Regions from separate parts of the Weizmannia sp. FSL K6-0777 genome, predicted to be linked through region 2. Evidence: a T-box and tRNA genes for the amino acid it is inferred to sense, from the RefSeq annotation. Region 2 holds a T-box; the other holds one or more tRNA genes.
What was found. The T-box of region 2 lies ahead of leuS (leucine--tRNA ligase). A T-box ahead of a tRNA ligase gene usually reads a tRNA of that ligase, here a tRNA-Leu.
Positions count from the first base shown of each region.

Region 1: it has a tRNA-Leu gene. The T-box ahead of leuS (leucine--tRNA ligase) is inferred to sense a tRNA for this amino acid. The anticodon was not compared.

Region 1 covers NZ_CP151971.1:73,490-81,224, reverse strand. Annotated here, with positions in the region: rRNA gene NST70_RS00405 (23S ribosomal RNA) at 1-2,500, opposite strand, end outside; rRNA gene NST70_RS00400 (16S ribosomal RNA) at 2,819-4,372, opposite strand; tRNA gene NST70_RS00395 (tRNA-Ala) at 4,493-4,568, opposite strand; tRNA gene NST70_RS00390 (tRNA-Pro) at 4,578-4,654, opposite strand; tRNA gene NST70_RS00385 (tRNA-Arg) at 4,662-4,735, opposite strand; tRNA gene NST70_RS00380 (tRNA-Leu) at 4,746-4,834, opposite strand; tRNA gene NST70_RS00375 (tRNA-Gly) at 4,847-4,921, opposite strand; tRNA gene NST70_RS00370 (tRNA-Lys) at 4,992-5,064, opposite strand; tRNA gene NST70_RS00365 (tRNA-Val) at 5,072-5,147, opposite strand; rRNA gene rrf (5S ribosomal RNA) at 5,156-5,271, opposite strand; rRNA gene NST70_RS00355 (23S ribosomal RNA) at 5,514-7,735, opposite strand, start outside.
Region 2 covers NZ_CP151971.1:2,335,306-2,343,040, forward strand. Annotated here, with positions in the region: gene NST70_RS11155 (polysaccharide biosynthesis protein) at 1-836, opposite strand, end outside; gene NST70_RS11160 (sporulation protein Cse60) at 1,065-1,250, opposite strand; gene NST70_RS11165 (hypothetical protein) at 1,303-1,806, opposite strand; gene NST70_RS11170 (hypothetical protein) at 1,787-2,272, opposite strand; gene leuS (leucine--tRNA ligase) at 2,398-4,812, opposite strand; T-box leader at 4,882-5,088, opposite strand; gene NST70_RS11180 (MFS transporter) at 5,143-6,330, opposite strand; gene NST70_RS11185 (YtzC family protein) at 6,674-6,949, opposite strand; gene NST70_RS11190 (class I SAM-dependent methyltransferase) at 7,324-7,735, shown strand, end outside.

The sequences.
Region 1 (7,735 bases), 1.3 Mb from region 2:
GGGGAGATCAGCCTGTTATCCCCAGGGTAGCTTTTATCCGTTGAGCGATGGCCCTTCCATGCGGAACCACCGGATCACTAAGCCCGACTTTCGTCCCTGCTCGACTTGTAAGTCTCGCAGTCAAGCTCCCTTATGCCTTTACACTCTGCGAATGATTTCCAACCATTCTGAGGGAACCTTTGGGCGCCTCCGTTACCTTTTAGGAGGCGACCGCCCCAGTCAAACTGCCTGCCTGACACTGTCTCCCACCCCGGTAAGGGGTGCGGGTTAGAATTTCAATACAGCCAGGGTAGTATCCCACCGATGCCTCCGCCGAAGCTGGCGCTCCGGTTTCCAAGGCTCCTACCTATCCTGTACAAGCTGTACCAAAATTCAATATCAGGCTGCAGTAAAGCTCCATGGGGTCTTTCCGTCCTGTCGCGGGTAACCTGCATCTTCACAGGTACTATAATTTCACCGAGTCTCTCGTTGAGACAGTGCCCAGATCGTTACACCTTTCGTGCGGGTCAGAACTTACCTGACAAGGAATTTCGCTACCTTAGGACCGTTATAGTTACGGCCGCCGTTTACTGGGGCTTCAGTTCAGAGCTTCGCCTGACGGCTAACCCCTCTCCTTAACCTTCCAGCACCGGGCAGGTGTCAGCCCCTATACTTCGCCTTGCGGCTTCGCAGAGACCTGTGTTTTTGCTAAACAGTCGCCTGGGCCTATTCACTGCGGCTTCCCGGGGCATACACCCCAAAAAGCACCCCTTCTCCCGAAGTTACGGGGTCATTTTGCCGAGTTCCTTAACGAGAGTTCTCTCGCTCACCTTAGGATTCTCTCCTCGCCTACCTGTGTCGGTTTGCGGTACGGGCGCCTTTCACCTCACTAGAGGCTTTTCTTGGCAGTGTGGAATCAGGAACTTCGGTACTAAAATTTCCCTCGCCATCACAGCTCCGCCTTGGCGCGAAGGATTTGCCTCCGCACCGGCCTAACTGCTTGGACGCGATCAACCAGTGTCGCGCTTGCCCTATCCTCCTGCGTCCCCCCATCGTTCAAACGGTGAAGAGGCGGTACAGGAATATCAACCTGTTGTCCATCGCCTACGCCTTTCGGCCTCGGCTTAGGCCCCGACTAACCCTGAGCGGACGAGCCTTCCTCAGGAAACCTTAGGCATTCGGTGGAAGGGATTCTCACCCTTCTTTCGCTACTCATACCGGCATTCTCACTTCTAAGCGCTCCACCGGTCCTTCCGGTCCGGCTTCAACGCCCTTAGAACGCTCTCCTACCACGGACACTATACGGTGTCCATCCGCAGCTTCGGTGATACGTTTAGCCCCGGTACATTTTCGGCGCAGCGTCACTCGACCAGTGAGCTATTACGCACTCTTTAAATGATGGCTGCTTCTAAGCCAACATCCTGGTTGTCTAAGCAACGCCACATCCTTTTCCACTTAACGTATACTTTGGGACCTTAGCTGGCGGTCTGGGCTGTTTCCCTTTCGACCATGGATCTTATCACTCACAGTCTGACTCCCAAGCATAAGTTTTTGGCATTCGGAGTTTGTCTGAATTCGGTAACCCGATGAGGGCCCCTCGTCCAAACAGTGCTCTACCTCCAAAACTCTTCGCTTGAGGCTAGCCCTAAAGCTATTTCGGAGAGAACCAGCTATCTCCAAGTTCGATTGGAATTTCTCCGCTACCCACACCTCATCCCCGCACTTTTCAACGTGCGTGGGTTCGGGCCTCCAGCAAGTGTTACCTTGCCTTCACCCTGGACATGGGTAGATCACCTGGTTTCGGGTCTGCGGCCTCATACTCTTTCGCCCTGTTCAGACTCGCTTTCGCTGCGGCTCCGCTTCTTCAGCTTAACCTTGCATGAGACCGTAACTCGCCGGTTCATTCTACAAAAGGCACGCCATCACCCGTTAACGGGCTCTGACTACTTGTAGGCACACGGTTTCAGGATCTCTTTCACTCCCCTCCCGGGGTGCTTTTCACCTTTCCCTCACGGTACTGGTTCACTATCGGTCACTAGGGAGTATTTAGCCTTGGGAGATGGTCCTCCCGGATTCCGGCGGGATTCCTCGTGTCCCGCCGTACTCAGGATCCACTCGGGAGAGAACGAAGTTTCAGTTACAGGGCTTTTACCTTCTCCGGCAGGCCTTTCCAGGCCGCTTCACTTACCCCGTTCTTTTGTAACTCCCATATGAGTGTCCTACAACCCCGGAAGGCAAGCCTTCCGGTTTGGGCTGTTTCCTGTTCGCTCGCCGCTACTTGGGAAATCGCAATTGCTTTCTCTTCCTCCGGGTACTGAGATGTTTCAGTTCCCCGGGTGTGCCCTTCCTGCCCTATGGATTCAGGCAGGAATCCTGTCCGATTAAAGACAGGGGGTTTCCCCATTCGGAAATCTCCGGATCAAAGCTTACGTACAGCTCCCCGGAGCATATCGGTGTTTGTACCGTCCTTCATCGGCTCCTAGTGCCAAGGCATTCACCGTGCGCCCTTTCTAACTTAACCATAAAAAGGTTTAAATCCAAAAATAAGCGATTCTCGGTTTACTTGGTTTGTTTCTCCTATCCGGTTTTCAAAGAACACATGTTGAAGGATTGAACCTTCAAAACTGAACAAAACGGAAACGTCAAACTTGATTTTGGAAAACGAAGTTTTCCTTTTCTGTCTAGCTCCGGGCGCTATCGGCTAGCGTATTTCTACGTCTTCTCCCTACGATAAGTCAACATCGATTCGCCTTTAAGGCTCATCGTGTTTCCTTTATCTCAGTCGAAGACTACGAAATCCGTACGCCGATGAACGAGCGCCCTACGCTTTTCCCCTTAGAAAGGAGGTGATCCAGCCGCACCTTCCGATACGGCTACCTTGTTACGACTTCACCCCAATCATCTGTCCCACCTTCGGCGGCTGGCTCCGTAAAGGTTACCTCACCGACTTCGGGTGTTACAAACTCTCGTGGTGTGACGGGCGGTGTGTACAAGGCCCGGGAACGTATTCACCGCGGCATGCTGATCCGCGATTACTAGCGATTCCGGCTTCATGCAGGCGGGTTGCAGCCTGCAATCCGAACTGGGAATGGTTTTCTGGGATTGGCTTAACCTCGCGGTCTCGCAGCCCTTTGTACCATCCATTGTAGCACGTGTGTAGCCCAGGTCATAAGGGGCATGATGATTTGACGTCATCCCCACCTTCCTCCGGTTTGTCACCGGCAGTCACCTTAGAGTGCCCAACTGAATGCTGGCAACTAAGGTCAAGGGTTGCGCTCGTTGCGGGACTTAACCCAACATCTCACGACACGAGCTGACGACAACCATGCACCACCTGTCACTCTGTCCCCCGAAGGGGAAGGCCCTGTCTCCAGGGAGGTCAGAGGATGTCAAGACCTGGTAAGGTTCTTCGCGTTGCTTCGAATTAAACCACATGCTCCACCGCTTGTGCGGGCCCCCGTCAATTCCTTTGAGTTTCAGCCTTGCGGCCGTACTCCCCAGGCGGAGTGCTTAATGCGTTAGCTGCAGCACTAAAGGGCGGAAACCCTCTAACACTTAGCACTCATCGTTTACGGCGTGGACTACCAGGGTATCTAATCCTGTTTGCTCCCCACGCTTTCGCGCCTCAGCGTCAGTTACAGACCAGAGAGCCGCCTTCGCCACTGGTGTTCCTCCACATCTCTACGCATTTCACCGCTACACGTGGAATTCCACTCTCCTCTTCTGCACTCAAGCCTCCCAGTTTCCAATGACCGCTTGCGGTTGAGCCGCAAGATTTCACATCAGACTTAAGAAGCCGCCTGCGCGCGCTTTACGCCCAATAATTCCGGACAACGCTTGCCACCTACGTATTACCGCGGCTGCTGGCACGTAGTTAGCCGTGGCTTTCTGGCCGGGTACCGTCAAGGCGCCGCCCTGTTCGAACGGCACTTGTTCTTCCCCGGCAACAGAGTTTTACGACCCGAAGGCCTTCTTCACTCACGCGGCGTTGCTCCGTCAGACTTTCGTCCATTGCGGAAGATTCCCTACTGCTGCCTCCCGTAGGAGTTTGGGCCGTGTCTCAGTCCCAATGTGGCCGATCACCCTCTCAGGTCGGCTACGCATCGTTGCCTTGGTGAGCCGTTACCCCACCAACAAGCTAATGCGCCGCGGGCCCATCTGTAAGTGACAGCCGAAGCCGTCTTTCCTTTTTCCTCCATGCGGAGGAAAAAACTATCCGGTATTAGCCCCGGTTTCCCGGCGTTATCCCGATCTTACAGGCAGGTTGCCCACGTGTTACTCACCCGTCCGCCGCTAACCTTTTAAAAGCAAGCTTTTAAAAGGTCCGCACGACTTGCATGTATTAGGCACGCCGCCAGCGTTCGTCCTGAGCCAGGATCAAACTCTCAGTAAAGATGTTTGATAAAAGCTCAAAAAGAATTTGACGTTTCGTTTTGTCCAGTTTTCAAGGAACAATCACAAACAGCAACTTTTAAAGTATAACACTTATTTATTTAGAAGTCAATACTTTTTTTGGTGGAGCCTAGCGGGATCGAACCGCTGACCTCCTGCGTGCAAAGCAGGCGCTCTCCCAGCTGAGCTAAGGCCCCGAATTTGAATGGTCGGGAAGACAGGATTCGAACCTGCGACCCCATGGTCCCAAACCATGTGCTCTACCAAGCTGAGCTACTTCCCGTATATAGCGCGCCCAAGAGGAGTCGAACCCCTAACCTTTTGATCCGTAGTCAAACGCTCTATCCAATTGAGCTATGGGCGCATATATCGAATGGTGCCGAGGACCGGAGTCGAACCGGTACGGTAGTCACCTACCGCAGGATTTTAAGTCCTGTGCGTCTGCCAATTCCGCCACCCCGGCAAGAGAAAAAAATGGAGCGGAAGACGGGATTCGAACCCGCGACCCCCACCTTGGCAAGGTGATGTTCTACCACTGAACTACTTCCGCAAAAATTCAGGTCAAAGAATTTCAGGCCGTCTTTGAACAGGCTGAAATTCTTATTTCCTGCTAAATATGATGAGCCATGCAGGATTCGAACCTGCGACCCTCTGATTAAAAGTCAGATGCTCTACCAACTGAGCTAATGGCTCATATTTATGGTGGAGGATGACGGGATCGAACCGCCGACCCTCTGCTTGTAAGGCAGACGCTCTCCCAGCTGAGCTAATCCTCCGTATTATGGCCCGGCAACGTCCTACTCTCGCAGGGGGAAACCCCCAACTACCATCGGCGCTGGAAAGCTTAACTTCCGTGTTCGGGATGGGAACGGGTGTGACCTTTCCGCCATCATCACCGGACCTGTATAATTTTTGGGATGTGTTCCCTGAAAACCGGATGGGAGAAAAAACTGTAAACGGAGAACGCGTTTCTAACTTTGAGAATTGTCTAGCTCCAGCGCCTATCGGCTAGCGTATTTCTGCGCTTTCTCCCTACGATAAGTCAACATCGGCTCGCCTTTAGGGGCTCGCCGTGTTTCCTTTATCTCAGTCGAAAGCTCCGAAATCCGTACGCCGATGACCAAGGCGCTTCCGCTTTTCTATTGGTTAAGTCCTCGATCGATTAGTATCCGTCAGCTCCACGCGTCGCCGCGCTTCCACCCCGGACCTATCAACCTGATCATCTTTCAGGGATCTTACCAGTATAAACTGTGGGAAATCTCATCTTGAGGGGGGCTTCATGCTTAGATGCTTTCAGCACTTATCCCTTCCGCACATAGCTACCCAGCGATGCCTTTGGCAAGACAACTGGTACACCAGCGGTGCGTCCATCCCGGTCCTCTCGTACTAAGGACAGCTCCTCTCAAATTTCCTGCGCCCGCGACGGATAGGGACCGAACTGTCTCACGACGTTCTGAACCCAGCTCGCGTACCGCTTTAATGGGCGAACAGCCCAACCCTTGGGACCGACTACAGCCCCAGGATGCGATGAGCCGACATCGAGGTGCCAAACCTCCCCGTCGATGTGGACTCTTGGGGGAGATCAGCCTGTTATCCCCAGGGTAGCTTTTATCCGTTGAGCGATGGCCCTTCCATGCGGAACCACCGGATCACTAAGCCCGACTTTCGTCCCTGCCCGACTTGTAAGTCTCGCAGTCAAGCTCCCTTATGCCTTTACACTCTGCGAATGATTTCCAACCATTCTGAGGGAACCTTTGGGCGCCTCCGTTACCTTTTAGGAGGCGACCGCCCCAGTCAAACTGCCTGCCTGACACTGTCTCCCACCCCGGTAAGGGGTGCGGGTTAGAATTTCAATACAGCCAGGGTAGTATCCCACCGATGCCTCCGCCGAAGCTGGCGCTCCGGTTTCCAAGGCTCCTACCTATCCTGTACAAGCTGTACCAAAATTCAATATCAGGCTGCAGTAAAGCTCCATGGGGTCTTTCCGTCCTGTCGCGGGTAACCTGCATCTTCACAGGTACTATAATTTCACCGAGTCTCTCGTTGAGACAGTGCCCAGATCGTTACACCTTTCGTGCGGGTCAGAACTTACCTGACAAGGAATTTCGCTACCTTAGGACCGTTATAGTTACGGCCGCCGTTTACTGGGGCTTCAGTTCAGAGCTTCGCCTGACGGCTAACCCCTCTCCTTAACCTTCCAGCACCGGGCAGGTGTCAGCCCCTATACTTCGCCTTGCGGCTTCGCAGAGACCTGTGTTTTTGCTAAACAGTCGCCTGGGCCTATTCACTGCGGCTTCCCGGGGCATACACCCCAAAAAGCACCCCTTCTCCCGAAGTTACGGGGTCATTTTGCCGAGTTCCTTAACGAGAGTTCTCTCGCTCACCTTAGGATTCTCTCCTCGCCTACCTGTGTCGGTTTGCGGTACGGGCGCCTTTCACCTCACTAGAGGCTTTTCTTGGCAGTGTGGAATCAGGAACTTCGGTACTAAAATTTCCCTCGCCATCACAGCTCCGCCTTGGCGCGAAGGATTTGCCTCCGCACCGGCCTAACTGCTTGGACGCGATCAACCAGTGTCGCGCTTGCCCTATCCTCCTGCGTCCCCCCATCGTTCAAACGGTGAAGAGGCGGTACAGGAATATCAACCTGTTGTCCATCGCCTACGCCTTTCGGCCTCGGCTTAGGCCCCGACTAACCCTGAGCGGACGAGCCTTCCTCAGGAAACCTTAGGCATTCGGTGGAAGGGATTCTCACCCTTCTTTCGCTACTCATACCGGCATTCTCACTTCTAAGCGCTCCACCGGTCCTTCCGGTCCGGCTTCAACGCCCTTAGAACGCTCTCCTACCACGGACACCATACGGTGTCCATCCGCAGCTTCGGTGATACGTTTAGCCCCAGTACATTTTCGGCGCAGCGTCACTCGACCAGTGAGCTATTACGCACTCTTTGAATGATGGCTGCTTCTAAGCCAACATCCTGGTTGTCTAAGCAACGCCACATCCTTTTCCACTTAACGTATACTTTGGGACCTTAGCTGGCGGTCTGGGCTGTTTCCCTTTCGACCATGGATCTTATCACTCACAGTCTGACTCCCAAGCATAAGTTTTTGGCATTCGGAGTTTGTCTGAATTCGGTAACCCGATGAGGGCCCCTCGTCCAAACAGTGCTCTACCTCCAAAACTCTTCGCTTGAGGCTAGCCCTAAAGCTATTTCGGAGAGAACCAGCTATCTCCAAGTTCGATTGGAATTTCTCCGCTACCCACACCTCATCCCCGCACTTTTCAACGTGCGTGGGTTCGGGCCTCCAGCAAGTGTTACCTTGCCTTCACCCTGGACATGGGTAGATCACCTGGTTTCGGGTCTGC
Region 2 (7,735 bases):
ACCGCTTCCATACCGCGCTTCACTGTCAGCTGGTCAACCATTTGGTAAAGCGAATTGGCGATCCCGACAAATACAAACGGCAAAGCAGAAAGGATGATTTCTTTATACAGCGTGGGGATCGAAACATGCATTGTGCCTTTGTCCTGTTCAAGCAGCCGGTCAAGATGCGGTTTTCGTTTGAACCAGTACCAAATGAGCACAAACAGGCTCGCCATCCCGCCGACAAAAGCCGCAAATGTTGCCGCGCTGATGGCGGACACGATGCTGCCGTGAAGGATATGCAAAATCACGTAAGCACCGATCAGCATAAATAAAATCCGGACAACCTGCTCCACAACCTGGGAAACAGCAGAAGGCCCCATTGACTGGTGCCCCTGGAAAAAACCGCGAATCAGGCTCATCACCGGAATAATGATCAGCGCAAAACTGACCGCCCGGATCACCACCGTCACATCGGCTTTTGAGAAAACCTGCGCTTCCTGCTTGCCGGCCATCGCCAAATCCGTAAAATACGGGGCAAAAACATACATCACAAGAAAGCCGGCAATACCGGTCACAATCATTAAATACATGCTCGACCTGAACAGCTTCCGGCTGACCGCATATTCTTCCAGCGCATTGTATTTTGCCACATATTTTGCGACAGCAAGCGGGACGCCTGCCGTGGAAATGCTGATAAAAATATTGTAAGGGACATATCCGAACTGATAGAGTGCCTCCGGTCCCGATCCGCCGATGATCGCATCAAACGGAATCACATAGAATACCCCGAGAATTTTCGAGATGATCGTCCCAAGTGTTAAAATAAACGTGCCGCGCAATAATTTTGAAGACATAAAATCCCTTCCCGCCCGAAATGATCTTCCGGCCGCCCCTGATGCGGACGGGCCTTTTTTCACACACTATAATGTAGTGTACCGCGAACATACCCGCTTGACAATTTTTTTATGAAGAATTTTTTTCGCGGACAGGCGGCGGGATGGATGGCAGTTGGGACTGCAGCTGCCATGGATCATATTTTACAATCGTGTGGACGAAAAAAATCCGGGCCGGGCAACCCCGCTTTATTTATGGTATAAAATCATCGCCGAAAAACAGTAAATCTGGTCGTCGTCCTCCGGCTCCACCATGGCGGCAATATTATATTTGACATCAATGAGCTGGTCTTCGCTGATTTTTTCCAAAAACGTATTCATGCTCTCCTCAAGGTCTTTCTCATGTTCACAATCAAAAAGTTTAACCTGTACCATTGTGGCCCCTCCCTGTTTTATTTATTTCTATTATCTCCAATTTCAGAACATTTTAATCAGGCACTTCGATTTTTAAAATCCAATTGGCATAAGTATAAAATACCGGGAAAAGGAAGCAATAGGAAACCAGTGAATGGAGATTGTCCCACCCTTCCAAGTAATGAAATACCCCGAACCGAACGGAAATGGATTCCATCAATAATGTGAATCCAATCCAGACAAGCAAATAAAACAGCACGATGCGCACAGAGCGAAGCCGCGCCCGGAATAAACTCTGTACCGTAATAAACAAATAGCCGTACAAAGTAAAAACCGGAATATAAATAATAAAGTCGAATAGTTCGATATCTTTGGAATCAAATGTATTGTATAAGTTTAAAGGATACATCCCGCTAAGCACTTCATCCGCAAAGCAGGCCATTGCTGTAAAAAACAGCCCGGTCGCAAGCCCTGCTTTCCATGAAACGGCTTTTGGAAGAAGATACAGTGCCAGCATCAAACCTGCCAAAGCAACAAGGGTAAAGATTTCATTCTCGTCAAATTTTTTCGGAAGCATGCCGGCGCACCTCCTTTTTCCTGTCCAACCATCTATAGAGCGCATCGCCCACGTGTACCACCGCAAGATCAGTGAAGAAGAAAGCAAGGGCATACCGCCATGACCATTCGTAGGTATACAGAATTTGTAAAAAATCGAGGATGGCGACATAACCCGTAAAAACAAGGAAAAAACTTACAGCGGCCAGGGTTTTCCGGCCGGACGTCCGTGATATGTGAAATACGTGCAAATACAGCAAAAACAAAAGGGGCACCTGAAACAGAACAAGCAACCTGGAAATATAGAACATCGGTGTATGGTGATCATGAACAAAGTGCAGGTTCATTTCCAATATCCTTAAAAAATTGATTGTCCAGTAATATAACCATAAGTAAAGCAGCAATGATTTCATTTTTTCTGCCTGAAACAGCGCGCGGGATAAATATGCCAGTCCCGCCCCTGCCAAAAGTGAAAATAAAAGAACCATCTTTTTTCCCCTTTTTTGTGGTTGATAGTCCTAGTTTGCCATTTCACAAACAAATTATGAATTTCACGCATAAAAAATGGGGCTTACGGCCATTTCACCGTAAAGCCCCGTTTTCCGGAAATCCATTAGTTTGCCACAATGTTGACAAGTTTGCCCGGCACGGCAATGATCTTGCGAATCGTTTTTCCTTCCGTAAACTCTTTGATTTTTTCATCCGCAAGCGCGAGTTTTTCCATGTCCTCGCGGCTCATGTTGCGGTCGATCTTCACTTTGTTGCGGACTTTGCCGTTCACCTGGAGGACAATTTCCACTTCATTGTCGACGAGTTTTGAAGCATCAAAAGAAGGCCATGCTTCATATGTGATCGTGCCGCTGTGGCCGAGTTTTTCCCACAGTTCTTCGGCAATATGCGGGCAAAACGGCGACAGCAGCTTGACGAAGCCTTCCACATACGTTTTCGGTATGACTTCCGCTTTATAGGCATCGTTGATAAACACCATTAATTGCGAAATGGCCGTGTTAAAATGAAGGGCATCGATATCTTCCGTCACTTTTTTGACCGTCAGATGATACGTTTTTTCAAGTGCCGGATTGGCCTTGTCCTGGATTTTTTCTGACAGGCTGCCGTCTTCATTCACAAACAGGCGCCAGATCCTGTCAAGGAAGCGGCGGGAACCGTCAAGGCCGTTTGTCGACCATGGAATCGAAGCATCCAAAGGGCCCATGAACATTTCGTACAGCCTGAGCGTATCTGCCCCGTGCGACTCAAGAATGTCATCCGGATTGACGACATTGCCGCGCGATTTGCTCATCTTTTCATGGTTCTCGCCAAGGATCATGCCCTGGTTGAACAATCTTTGGAATGGCTCTTTCGTCGGCACAACGCCGATATCGTACAAAAATTTATGCCAGAAGCGGGCATACAGCAAGTGAAGCACCGCATGCTCAGCCCCGCCGATGTAAAGGTCAACCGGCAGCCATTTTTTCAGTTTTTCCGGATCGGCAATCGCTTTGCGGTTTTTCGGATCGATGAAACGGAGGAAGTACCAGCAGCTTCCTGCCCATTGCGGCATCGTGTTTGTTTCGCGCCGGCCTTTTTTCCCTGTTTCCGGATCCACAACATTGACCCATTCTTCAACATTTGCAAGCGGTGATTCGCCTGTTCCGCTCGGTTTGATTTCCGTCATTTTCGGAAGCATGAGCGGCAGCTCTTCTTCCGGCACGGCAGTTATGGTCCCGTCTTCCCAGTGGATGACCGGGATCGGCTCGCCCCAGTAACGCTGGCGGCTGAACAGCCAGTCACGCAGGCGGTATGTCACTTTTTTCTGCCCAATCCCTTTTTCTTCAAGCCATTCGATCATGCGTTTAATGGCTGCCTGCTTGCCCAGCCCGTTTAAAAACCCGGAATGGACGTGTTCGCCGTCGCCGGTATAGGCTTCTTTTTCAACATTGCCGCCTGCGACGACTTCTTTTATCGGCAAATTGAATTTGCGGGCAAATTCATAGTCGCGTTCGTCATGGGCCGGCACCGCCATGATTGCGCCTGTCCCGTAGCTCATTAATACATAATCGGCAATCCAGATTGGCATTTTTTCGCCGTTGGCAGGGTTCACGGCATACGCCCCTGTAAATACGCCGGTTTTTTCTTTCGCAAGGTCGGTCCGTTCGAGGTCGCTTTTTGACTGCACCTGGGCAATGTAAGCCTGGACCGCTTCGGCCTGCTCTTTCGTTTTAATTTTATCCACAAGCGGGTGTTCCGGCGCAAGCACGGCGTAGGTCGCCCCGAACAGCGTATCCGGGCGGGTCGTGAAGACGGTGAACGTTTCATTTGTGCCTTCAACCTGGAATGTCACTTCCGCCCCTTCCGAACGGCCGATCCAGTTGCGCTGCATATCCTTAATGCTTTCCGGCCAGTCCAGTTCCTCGAGGTCTTCAAGAAGGCGGTCCGCGTAGGCGGTAATTTTCAGCATCCACTGGCGCATCGGTTTGCGGATGACCGGATGCCCGCCGCGTTCGCTCTTGCCGTCAATGACTTCTTCGTTTGCAAGCACGGTTCCGAGCGCAGGGCACCAGTTGACCGGCACTTCATCAATATAAGCAAGCCCGTTTTTCCACAGCTGCAGAAAAATCCACTGCGTCCATTTATAATATTCCGGATCAGATGTGTTGATTTCCCTGTCCCAATCATAGGAAAACCCGAGCGCTTTGATCTGGCGGCGGAATGTATGGATATTTTGAATCGTGAAAACAGCCGGATCATTGCCGGTATCAATCGCATACTGCTCAGCCGGAAGCCCGAATGCATCCCAGCCCATCGGATGAAGCACATTATACCCTTGCATCCGTTTCGCCCGCGAGATGATGTCGGTCGCCGTATATCCTTCCGGGTGCCCGACGTGGAGGCCCGCCCCCGACGGGTACGGAAACATATCCAGGCAGTAAAATTTTGGTTTATTTTCGTCTTCACCGGCACGGAACGTTTGATGTTCTTCCCAGTAATGCTGCCATTTCTTTTCGATTTTCCGGTGGTCAAAACTCATGACAGACTCCTCCTTTTTTATGTATCGACATTGACAACAAAGCAACACAAAAAACCTCCCATCCCAGGGAAAAGGGACGAGAGGGTTCTCCCGCGGTACCACCCAAATTAGTGCAAGCACTCACTTTAAGTCCTTAACGCGGAATACGGCAAATACTAAAACGGGTTCATATTTGCAACTCAAAGGCGAGTTCACGGGGTTCCCTGATTGGCTTGCACCTCCCGCCAATTCTCTTGTTTCAGTGCCGCCGTTACTGCTCCTTGTCAACGTTCTTCTATCGTTTATTCAATTTATAACCTATTTTACAGAAATTCATTCCCGGTTTCAACATTATTTTCCTGCCACCTCAGAATGCGGTTTTTTTGCGAGCGGGCGGTCATACAACAAGGCCAGTAAAAGGGAAACGGCGAGAAAGAAAATGAGCAATCCGAACAATGCCTTCATGCCGAATGCATCTGCGACAAACCCGCCTACAACAGGGCCAATCATTCTGCCGCATGTTGCGACACTGTTAATGATGCCCTGGTAAAACCCTTCCCGCCCTTTCGGCGAAAGCGTATTGGCAACTGCGGGCACAGCCGGCCAGACAAACATTTCCCCGACCGTTAAAATGCCCATTGCCACTGCAAAACCGGGAAAATGCCCGGCAAAGGCAACGACAGCGAATGACAGCATAAAAATGGCCGTCCCAGCAACAATTTGCTGTTTGACTTCCGGCAAGAACCGCTTTAAAAACGGCAAAAGGAGCGGCTGGCCGAGCACGATGATCGCGCCGTTCAATGTCCAAAGAAAGCTGTACTTGTTCAGCGATATATGAAGCGTCTGCGTATAAGTGGAAATCGTAGCCGTCCATTGCGTGTACGCCGTCCATGCCAGGAAATAAGCAAAGCATAATATGATGAGGGATGCCACTTGCGCCCTTCCTGCACTTTTGGCAGAAACAGCGGCTGCTCCCGCATACCCAGCATGTTTTTCGGCAATATTCCGGTAGCCGAAGATGGCAATCGCCATAAAAACGAGAAAAAGTGCAAGATTCGCTGCAAAAATAAGGTCAATGGAATAAGAGGCAATCACACCTCCCAGCGCGGCACCGAGTGCAACCCCGATGTTGTTGGCGACATAGATGGCATTGAACGCTTTTCTCCCTCCGCCTTTCCAAGCCGCGCCCGCCATTGCAAGGATCGCCGGGCCGATCATGCCGGAACCGAGCCCGATGGCACCGAGGAAAAATACATAATCCGGCCAAGCGTGGTTCCATGTCAAGCCGGCAAGCGCCGCGGCAGAGATCAAGCCACCCAGTATTACGGAACGGTAACCTCCGATTTTATCATGCAAATATCCACCCAAAAGACTGCCGATGACGCTTGTAAAATTATTCAGCATGAGCACAAGCCCGGCGATAAACAGCGATTTACCGAGATGATCGTGGATATAGATTGAATTTAACGGCCATAAAAAAGAAGCGCCAGTCATGTTGACAGCCATGCCAATGACAAGCAGCCACACAGTTTTTGGCAAAATGAATGCCCCCCTGCTAATGAATCGATCAAAGGAAATTGTAGGGGTTTTTCCCGACAGTTACAAGCATTCTTGCAAAATATAAATATTATGGCAATTCCCCGTCCTCTACTTGATCCAACATTTGCATTAAAAGCGGGATAAGGCCCGTGCCCTATCCCGCTTTCATGAATCCGGCCGGCTTTTCTTGTTGTTTTTCCTAATTTTAACGTGCCGAAACTGCTCCCATATTCCCGTTGTTCCCGCCGGATTTTTCGCTGGGTTACTTGCCTGGCTTTTCCGTTTTCCCCATTTGCTTATTGAGCATTTTGCCCCAGCAAGTTTCCGGCTTACGTTTTTCCAATTACATGGTCGGTTCATGTTCCTGTAAAATCATCTCGTTTTGCAGCTGCTGAATCACAAGGCGCATACGGTGGAGGCGCTCACGCTGCTGGGAGTTGGCACTGATCGCCAATTTGCAAAGTTCATTATAGGCTTCTTCCAGCTCTGTTAACGGTTCCGAAAAATCATAATAGCCGTAGTTTTCCTGGCGGTTGCCTTCCGCAAATTGCTCACGCGCCGATTGAACGGCTTGCTCGCAACGGTTGATACAATTTTCGACTGCTTCCCGTGTGGCCATCACGATTCCCCCCTTTATGCTTTGAAGCGTGCAGGCTTCATTTGTATAATGCCCCGTGCAGAAAAAATGTTTCCCCAGCGCATTGGGAGTTTCTTCCCGACAGCTCGATTTAGAATCCGAGCCGCCTTTGCACCCGCACCCGTTCATGGTAAAATGCAAAAGGAGTGCGCTGCATAAAGACGGTTTTTTACCATTTTGGGGCGCGAGCCTGTATGTCTGAAGAATAAGAACGATTTTGCCGTGTCCATTCCGGTATTCGAATGGAAAGCGCTGAAAAATATGATTTACATGGGGCACATTTGCCTTTTCACAGTAAAAAAACAGGCGTTCAACTTTCGCCTGTAGACCAATCAATAAATGGAGATGCTGCAAAGATGAATATGCTTCCTGTTCTCTCATTTGCTCATTTACTTTTAGAAAAAGCTGTAAAGAGCGGCGGTTTTGCCATTGACGCAACAGCCGGGAACGGGCATGATACTGTATTTCTCGCCAAACGGGTTGGAGAAGGTGGAAAAGTGTTTGCTTTTGATATCCAGCCGGAAGCGGTGAGGCGGACAAAGGAACGCCTGGAGAAAGAAGGCCTCGTTACGCGCGCCGAACTTTTCTGCACCGGCCATGAACATGCCAGCGAATGCATCCCGGCAGCGCTGCATGGCAAGATCAGCGGAGCGGTTTTCAATTTGGGCTATTTGCCGGACAGCGACAAAACGGTCATTACCCGGCCGGAGTCAACCATTGCCGCACTCGAGCAGATTTTTTCCATGCTTGAAACCGGCGGGATCATCG